Regions from separate parts of the Lactobacillus rizhaonensis genome, predicted to be linked through region 1. Evidence: predicted binding sites of a transcription regulator. Region 1 holds the regulator's gene; each other region holds the start of a gene.
The links. Region 1 encodes HrcA, which represses chaperone genes, less so after heat shock. Its sites were predicted from a motif close to TTAGCACTCNNNNNNNNNGAGTGCTAA; they were not measured.
Positions count from the first base shown of each region.

Region 2: AAA915_RS07900 (ATP-dependent Clp protease ATP-binding subunit) is a predicted target of HrcA. The motif match lies at 1,605-1,631, and genes of this name have one in related genera.
Region 3: groES (co-chaperone GroES) is a predicted target of HrcA. The motif match lies at 1,441-1,467, and genes of this name have one in related genera.

Region 1 covers NZ_BTTV01000001.1:74,722-78,012, reverse strand. The annotation lists gene dnaK (molecular chaperone DnaK) at 1-557, opposite strand, end outside; gene grpE (nucleotide exchange factor GrpE) at 576-1,172, opposite strand; gene hrcA (heat-inducible transcriptional repressor HrcA) at 1,185-2,234, opposite strand; gene ribF (riboflavin biosynthesis protein RibF) at 2,370-3,291, opposite strand, start outside.
Region 2 covers NZ_BTTV01000006.1:81,143-84,433, reverse strand. The annotation lists gene AAA915_RS07905 (AAA family ATPase) at 1-1,462, shown strand, start outside; gene AAA915_RS07900 (ATP-dependent Clp protease ATP-binding subunit) at 1,668-3,291, shown strand, end outside.
Region 3 covers NZ_BTTV01000003.1:245,478-248,768, forward strand. The annotation lists gene abc-f (ribosomal protection-like ABC-F family protein) at 1-435, opposite strand, end outside; gene AAA915_RS05820 (redox-sensing transcriptional repressor Rex) at 716-1,351, shown strand; gene groES (co-chaperone GroES) at 1,512-1,796, shown strand; gene groL (chaperonin GroEL) at 1,816-3,291, shown strand, end outside.

The sequences.
Region 1 (3,291 bases):
ACGCCATCGCCTAATTGCAGTACGGAAACATCGAAAGTACCACCACCAAGGTCGTAAACTAAGACTTTTTCATCTTCTGCGTCCTTGTCCAAACCATATGCAAGTGAAGATGCAGTAGGTTCATTAATAATTCTCTTAACATCTAAACCAGCTATTTTACCGGCATCTTTGGTAGCTTGACGCTGAGCATCATTAAAGTATGCAGGTACGGTAATAACAGCATCAGTTACTTTCTCGCCTAAATAATCTTCAGAGAATTTCTTGATATATTGCAAGATCATTGCTGAAATTTCCTGTGGTGTATAAGCTTTATCACCAATTTTAACCTTGTAATCAGTTTCGCCCATGTGACGTTTAATAGAAGAAATAGTATTGGGATTGGTAATTGCTTGTCTTTTGGCAACTTCACCAACTTGGATTTCTCCATCTTTAAAAGCAACTACTGAAGGAGTAGTACGATTTCCTTCTGGGTTGGTAATAATTTTTGGTTCTTTACCCTCCAAAACGGCAACTGCTGAGTTAGTAGTTCCTAGGTCAATTCCGATAACTTTTGACATTGATATGCTTCCTTTCAATTATTGTGCTACAACAACCATAGCTGGTCTTAAAGTACGATCTTTGTATAAGTATCCCTTTTGCAAAACTCGTACAATATGATCTTTTTGATCATCATTTTCAGCCGCAACGGTTTGAACAGCTTGGTGTAAATTGGGATCAAATTTGACACCTTCAGCTGTAATTTCACTGATACCGTGATCTTTCATCGCTTTAACAAGTGAATCAAGTGTCATCTGTACACCTTTTTTAAGCTGTTTTGATGCTTCATCATCAACTTTAGTAGCTAAAGCTCTTTCTAAATTATCCATCGCGGGTAAAACATCTTTAGCTAAAGATTGAGATTCATATTTGATAAGCTGCGCTCTTTCTTTATTATAGCGATTTTGCATATTTTGCATCTCAGCTTGACTGCGCAAATACTTATCTTCCAAATCGTCCTTTTCTTTTTGCAATTGAGTCAAATTATGCTGCAATTTACTTTCCAAAGACTCAGGTTTGTTATCTTTGTTAGCCTTAGCCTTAGAATTTTCTACTTCTGCCTTTGACTTTTTATGTTCATCTTTTTTTGGCTCTTTTTTTGAGTTCTTACTATTATTATTTTCTTCTTTACTCACGGCTAACCTCCTTTATTTAAATCTACCATAATAATCAAGTAATTTTTTAGATAGCTCGTTTCTGAAATACTCGAGTAATCCAATCACCTGAGAATACGGCATATTATCAGGGCCAAGTAAAGCAATTATACCCTTTCCATGAGAACCAACGCTATACTCTGCCGTAAGCAGACTGTAATCCTTTAACAAATCATTTGATAATTCGGATCCTAAACTAACTCGAACGGGATACCTGTCGCTTTTCAAATTTTGCCTATTGTCTAAAATATTGGAAATCAAATCATTATGCTCAATCATTTCATAGAGCGATCTTAAATTTGAAACATCGTCCAAAGAAATGTTATTAAGCAGGTTAATCTGACCGTCAACATAGGTTTGCTCACTGGCAGCATCGTTAATAACATCCTCGACCAAACTAATCAGTTCAGAGACATGAGCAACTTTAAGTTTATTGCCCAAAGTCTTTTTAAGATAGTCAGGAGTAACTTGATCTAAAGTTTTGCCAACCAGCTGATCGTTAATCATGCGCACAGCCTGTTCAATTTCATCACCATTAACATTATAAGGTAAAGTATAAACCTGGTCATGAACGTCACCATCGCTAGTTCCTAAGACAGCCATAATCTGTCTGTTAAACAACGGCACAATACGAAAACCAGTAATAGTTAATTCACTATTTTCAGGACCTTCCGCAAATGCTGTGTAATTTGTTAGATCCGATAAAATTTTTACAGCTGCCTGTACGATGTCGTTAACCTGATGAAACGGTTGATCAAGCTGACTAATGATTCGCTTGTATACAGAAGATGAAATTTGTAAAGGTTCAACCAAGTTGTCAAGATAGTAGCGGTAGCCTTCAGTTGAAGGCACGCGTCCACTGGACAAATGAGTTTTTTCAATCAAACCCTTATCTTCTAAAACAGCCATTTCGTTACGAATAGTAGCACTTGAAACCTTAATAGGTAGTTGGTTCATAACAGTCTTGGATCCAACAGGATCATGTGTCTGCGTAAAATCATTGATAATTGTTTTTAAAATTAATTCTTGACGTTCGGTCAACATAAATATCGCCCTCACTTTTAGCACTCAATCTGATTAGGTGCTAACAATTTATATGATACTAGCTTTTAGCAGAATGTCAAGTTGAGTGCTAACTTTTTTCTTAAAAAACGTCAATCATTTTTTTAGTATTATTAATTAATTCATCGCAGCAAAATAATTTTTAATTTCAGCCTCGTCTTGACTCATTTGTTTTGTTAACTCTTTTAAACTGGCAAATTTAATTTCACCTCGGGTATACTTATACCATTTAATTACCATTTCCTCATCATAAGCTTCCTGATCAAAACCAAATAGGTTTGACTCAATATAAAGCTTTTTCCCTTGGTTGATAGTCACATTATAGCCTACACTTGTCATTGAGTCATACCACTTACCACAAATCTTGGTTTTAGTCGCATACACTCCAATTTTAGGAACAACCTTGTCTTCAGTCCAAACCAAATTGGCTGTAGGAAAACCGAGTTTATGGCCATTGCGTAAACCGTGACCAACATAGCCTGACATAACATAAGGAAAACCTAATAACTTAGAAGCTAATTCCATATTTCCACTAGTTATTGCCTTCTTGATTTCCGTAGAACCAATTTTTTGACCATCATAAGATTGCTTAGGGACATTAACAATATCGAATCTTCCCTGAGCAAACTTAGGGAAATTTTTCATATTGGCAGTGTCTTTGGGACCATAGGTGTAATCAAAACCAGCTACGACAGTATCTGCGTGTAATTTAACTATTATATTATCAACAAATTCCTGTGCTGTTAGTTTACTAAATGCCTCATTAAAATGCATCACCAGCAAATAATCAACTTTAAGTTTTTGCATCTTGTAGGCTTTTTCTGCAAGTGTATCTATGTAAGTAACTTTTTTATTTTGATAGACTTCTTTTGGATGACGATCAAACGTCATTACCACTAGTGGCAGATGTTTTTGCGTTGCTTTTTCTTTTGCAATTTTGATTAATTCTTGATGTCCACGATGAACCCCATCGAAGAAACCTAAAGCAAGAATAATATTTTGGGGAATTATGTTTTCCTTAAAGGGGTATGTTAAATGG
Region 2 (3,291 bases), on a different contig from region 1:
AACCGGTGAATTGATGCATCAAGTCAAGCCCCTGCTAAAATTAGGCCTAGACTATCTGAGCCTAGATAGACAGGCTGACAGTTTATCTACTGGGGAACTGCAACGAATTCAGCTTGGTAGAACTTTGCGTACGGAAACCACTGGTGTGCTTTACGTCTTAGATGAACCATCTGTTGGTTTGCACCCTGATAATGTGGCCGGACTTATTGATATATTTCATGAACTGGTTAATCAAGGAAACTCTTTAGTTGTAGTTGATCATGAAACTGCAATCATTAAGGCAGCTGATTGGGTGATTGAAATTGGTCCAGGTTCAGGCAGCCGGGGTGGTGAGATTATTTCCCAGGGAATACCCAGTGAGATCGAGCAAAGTGAGCAGTCTCTGATTGGTCCTTACTTAACTGGTAAGGCACCACTTTTAGTTCGTCACAAGGCAAAAGCTGACCAAATTTTTAAACATGGCAAAGTTGAGTTTGATGTTACCGAACGCTTTAACTTGAAGAATATTCATGCTCAAATTCCTCTTAATCGCTTAACTTCTGTTACCGGCTTTTCTGGTGCTGGTAAGACTACCCTAATTCTTGATTCCCTCATTCCTGCACTTAAAGCACAAAAAAATCTTAAAAATGGTCCTGATTGGGTAAAAAATTTAAAGAATGATGTTATTAAAAATGTAATTAGTGTTGACTCTACACCTGTTGGTAAAAATCAAAGGTCAACTGTTGCAACTTATACTGATATTATGGATAATTTGCGTAAACTCTTTGCCAAACAACCATTAGCAAAAAAGTTAAAATATCGCGCATCTCATTTTTCTTACAATAACAAAGAGGGTGCCTGTCCGGCATGTAACGGAACCGGTGTCATTTCACTTGACATCCAATATCTACCGGACATGGTTGAAACATGCTCTGTATGTGGCGGTCACCGTTTTAACCAAGATGTTTTACAAGTAAAATGGCATAACTTAAGTATTGCGGATGTCTTAAATTATTCCGTTGATGATGCGCTGGACAAAAAACTTTTTAAGAACGAACCAAAAATCAATAAAACAATTACAACTTTGCATGATATGGGTCTAGGATATCTACACTTGGGAGAATCTACCCCAGCTTTGTCTGGAGGAGAAGCACAGCGCTTGAAACTAACCAGTCATATCCATCAAAGACAGAAAGGGACATTATTTGTTTTTGATGAACCGACCGTTGGCCTACATCCACAAGATGTCAGAACTCTTTTGCATGTTTTTCAAAGATTACTTGAGCAAAAAGGAACTATTATTACAATCACACACGATTTAGATATTATGGCTAACAGTGATTATATGATTGATATGGGACCAAAAGGTGGGATGCAAGGCGGGAAAATTATTGCAAGTGGCACACCTGTGGATATCTCGCAAAAATCTAATAGTTTAACTGGTAAATATTTGCAAAAACAATTTAAATTGTATCAAAAATAGCAGTGAAAAGTCTTTAAAAAGAGCATTAGTGCTTTTATAGCAAGGCTTTTTTCTTTTGTGGAAAAAACGGGAAATCTGTGGAAAAGTTAATCATAATTATTGCTTTCTGTGGATAACCTGCTATAATATTATATGTAAGCAATTAGCAGTCGAACGCAGCGAGTGCTAATTACAAATTTATAACCTATCAAAGGGGTGTTTGCATATGGCATATTTTGATAACGATTTTGACGATTTATTTAACGAATTAAACAATTCATTCTTCAACAATACTAACGACAACGGTGGTGCTATTCCTATTCATTACTCTAGTAGTATGAATATTTCTCCACAAGACTTGAATCAAGGTGGACAAGTGGGACAAAAACAAGGTCAAAAGCCAATTGGTGTTGATCTGGTTGAGCAAGCTAAGAAGAATAAGTATGATCCTGTAATTGGGCGTGACGAACAAATTCAAGAAGTAATTGAAATTTTAAGTCGGCGCAAGAAGAATAATCCTGTATTAATTGGACCTGCCGGGGTTGGTAAAACAGCCATTGTAGAAGGTTTGGCACAAAAGATTGCTGCAGGCGATGTTCCTGATAAAATGAAGGACAAGCATATTATTGCAATTAATATTAATGATATGGTTGCAGGATCAAGCTTGCGTGGCAGTTTTGAAGAACGCCTTAAGAAAGTGATTGACGAAGCAAAAAAGAATCCGAACATTATTTTATTTATTGATGAATTACATAATATAGTTGGTGCGGGTTCTACTGATTCTGAAAATAATAACGGTGATGCCGCTAATATTTTAAAACCGGCTTTAGCTAGTGGCGATTTAAACTTAATTGGTGCAACGACTACAAGTGAGTACCGCAGAATTGAAAATGATGCGGCACTAGCACGTAGATTCCAACCGGTACAGGTTCCTGAACCATCAGCTGAAGTTACCGTTAAAATCTTGGAAGGATTAAAAGATAAATATGAGTCTTTCCATCACGTAAAATATAATGACAGTGCTTTGAAACTCGCAGTTGAATTATCGCAACGTTATATTCAGGGACGCTATTTGCCTGACAAGGCCATTGACTTAATGGATGAGGCAGGTGCTAAAAAGGGTCTTGATACAATTCCAAGCGACGAAGCAACTTTAAAGAAACGGATTAAAAAGCTTGAAAGTGAGAAAGAAGCAGCTGCCAAAAAAGAAGATTATAGTAGAGCAAGCGAGTTGAAAAAGCAAATTGAAGACTTGCGTGATAAGGCTAGTCATGTGGATGACGCTGCCACTCCTCATGTTACTGATGAAGATATCTACGCTTTAATCGAAGCTAAGACTAAGATTCCAATGAGTGAATTGCATGCAAGTGAAGGACAAAAGAATCTTGACTTGGCTGAGAAATTAAAGAAAGTAGTTATTGATCAGGATAATGCTGTTGACGTTATTACAGATGCTATTGCCCGTAAACAAGTTTTCAAAGACAATGATCGTCCTACTGGTACATTCTTGCTAACAGGATCTACTGGCGTAGGTAAGACGGAATTAGCTAAACAATTAGCCATTCAACTATTTGGTGGTGAAAATCATCTTATTAGACTGGATATGTCTGAATATCAAGATCAGATGGCGGTTAATAAATTGATTGGTTCGGCACCTGGTTATGTTGGTTATGGTGAAGGTGGCCAATTAACTGAAAAAGTTCGTCATCAACCATACAGTTTGATTTTGTTTGATGAAATTGAAAAAGCTAACCCACAAGTATTTAATGCCTTGCTTCAGATCATGGACGATGGTCGCTTAACTGATGCTCAGGGCAGAACGGTTTCCTTTAAGGACACAATTTTAATCA
Region 3 (3,291 bases), on a different contig from region 1:
ATTCAAAATACTTTTGATATCAGCCTGATAGGTATACCCTCCTTGCTGCTCAAAGTTGAATTGCAGTTGATCATACTGTTTTAACAAATCTCTTCTTTTAGGGTTAGCAGCAATGTCTTGCTGTAAACTTGTGATTTTTTTACTCATATTAATTAAGGAAGTAAAAACGCTGAGCATTTCTTCCCAAATCGTTTTACTTTCATTTAGACTATTTTCCTGAGCAATGTAGCCGACATCTATGTTTTTATTAATTGTGAAGTCACCATGTGTGGCTTCTTCCTCGCCAGTCATAATTTTAAGCAGGGTTGTTTTACCAATCCCGTTAGGTCCAATCAGACCAATTCTGGCATTTGCGTCAATTGAAAAATTGACATTTTTAAATAATGTGTTGGCACCGAATTGTTTTTCTAAATCGTGTCCTTGTGCAATTATCATAATTTTTCACCTAAAAACCATTTTAGCATACGTATTGAATTTCTTGTGTGAGAGTTTGACAGATATATGAAAGAAAAAGTGCAAAAATAAAGCCTTTTTATGCTTAAATAAATAAAAATACTAATTCCTATTATCAAGCCTGTTACTATTATGCTAAAATTTAAAAGATTGTGAAAAAAATGTTTGCAAATGGCGTAAATTTATAGGTAAAATAGAATTGATTGCTGAGAAATTCACAAGAACGAATTACATATACTTAATTAAGTTGGAGGCTTTTTAAATGGAAAAAATCAAAATACCAACGGCAACGGCTAAAAGGTTGCCGTTATATTACCGTTATCTTATTATATTAAATGAGGCTGGCAAAGAAAAAGTTTCCTCAACTGAGTTGTCTGAAGCTGTCCAGGTAGATAGTGCATCAATCAGACGTGATTTTTCTTATTTTGGCGCTTTGGGTAAAAGGGGTTATGGCTACGATGTTAAAAGTTTACTTTCTTTTTTTAAAAAGATTTTAAACCAAGACACTCTAACAAATGTTGCTTTGGTTGGTGTAGGTAACTTAGGTCATGCTTTATTAAATTACAATTTTAAACGCTCAAATAATATTCGCATTTCTTGTGCTTTTGATATTGATGAGAAAATTACCGGCAGAATTCTAAGCGGTGTGCCTGTCTATGATATGAGCGAACTCAAAAAGCAGCTTAGTGACCAACAGATTTCTATTGCAATTTTAACCGTTCCATCTGTGGCTGCTCAAAAAACTGCTGATGATATGGTAGAGGCTGGTATTAAGGGGATCATGAATTTTACCCCAATTCGTTTATCTGCACCAAGTGGCATTAGAATTCAAAACGTTGATTTGGCTACTGAGTTGCAGACACTTATTTACTTTCTTGATTCAGACAAGAAAAAATAGTTTTAAAAAGCAAATTAGCACTTTTTTACTCAAAGTGCTAATTTTTTCTTGCATTTTTTCATAAAAGGGGTTATTATCATAAATGTAAGTTAGCACTTGGCAAATAGGAGTGCTAATGGCACATAAAAGAGATTAAAATTTAATTTTAGGAGGGACAAACGTGTTACAACCAATTGGTGATCGCGTGATCGTAAAAGTTAAAGAAGAAGAAGAAAAGACTGTAGGCGGAATCGTCCTGGCTTCTAATGCTAAACAAAAGCCGACAGAAGGTGAAGTAGTTGCTGTTGGTGAAGGTAGCTTTGCTGAAAATGGTAACAAGATACCTATGTCTGTTAAGGAAGGCGACGTTGTTTTATACGACAAGTATTCTGGTACAGATGTTAAATACGATGGTCAAAAATATTTAGTCCTTCACGAAAAAGATATTTTAGCAATTGTTAAGTAATTAAGGAGCGTATAAAAATATGGCAAAAGAAATTAAATTTTCAGAAAAAGCAAGACGTTCCCTGTTAAAGGGCGTTGACAAATTAGCCGATACTGTTAAGGCTACAATTGGTCCTAAGGGTAGAAACGTTGTTTTGGAGCAATCATACGGTAATCCAGATATTACTAACGACGGTGTGACAATCGCCAAAGCGATCGAATTAAAAGACCACTACGAAAATATGGGTGCTAAGTTAGTTGCAGAAGCAGCACAAAAGACAAATGATATTGCCGGTGATGGTACTACTACTGCTGTTGTTTTAACCCAAGCAATTATTCGTGAGGGTATGAAGAACGTTACTGCCGGTGCTAACCCTGTTGGTGTTCGTCGCGGTATTGAAAAAGCTACAAAAGCTGTAGTAAATGAATTACACAAGATTAGTCATACTGTTTCTTCAAAAGACCAAATTGCTCAAGTTGCTTCAGTTTCTTCAGCTTCAAAAGAAGTTGGTGATCTAATTGCTGATGCAATGGAAAAAGTTGGTAATGATGGTGTTATCACTATTGAAGACTCACGTGGTATCGAAACTGAATTATCTGTAGTTGAAGGTATGCAATTTGACCGTGGCTACCTTTCACAATACATGGTAACTGATAATGACAAGATGGAAGCTGATCTTGACAATCCATATATCTTAATTACTGATAAGAAGATTTCTAACATTCAAGACATCTTGCCATTGTTACAAGAAATTGTTCAACAAGGTAAATCACTTTTAATTATTGCCGATGATGTTTCTGGTGAAGCTTTGCCAACATTAGTTTTGAACAAGATTCGTGGTACATTCAATGTCGTTGCTGTTAAAGCTCCTGGTTTTGGTGATCGTCGTAAAGAACAATTACAAGATATTGCTGCTTTAACTGGTGGTACAGTTATTACTGAGGACTTAGGTCTTGAATTAAAGGACACTAAGATTGACCAATTAGGTCAAGCTCGTCGCATTACTGTAACTAAGGACTCAACTACTATTGTTGATGGTTCTGGTTCAGATGAAGCAATTAAAGATCGTGAAGATTCAATTAGAAAGCAAATTGCAGAAACCACTTCTGACTTTGATAAGAAGAAATTACAAGAGCGCCTGGCTAAATTAACTGGTGGTGTCGCTGTTATTCATGTTGGTGCTGCTACTGAAACTGAATTAAAAGAACGCAGATACCGTATTGAGGACGCATTGAACTCAACTCGCGCTGCTGTTGATGAAGGCTACGTCGCTGGTGGTGGTACTGCTTTAGTAGATGTTAAGGATGCTGTTAAAGACCTTAAAGGTGACAATGCTGATGAACAAACAGGTATTAATATTGTCTTAGAAGCTTTGACTGCCCCAGTTCGTCAAATTGCTGAAAATGCTGGTGAAGATGGTTCAGTTATCTTGAATAAACTTGAAGGTCAAGAAAACGAAGTTGGTTACAATGCAGCTAACGGTAAATGGGAAAACATGGTTGAAGCCGGAATTATC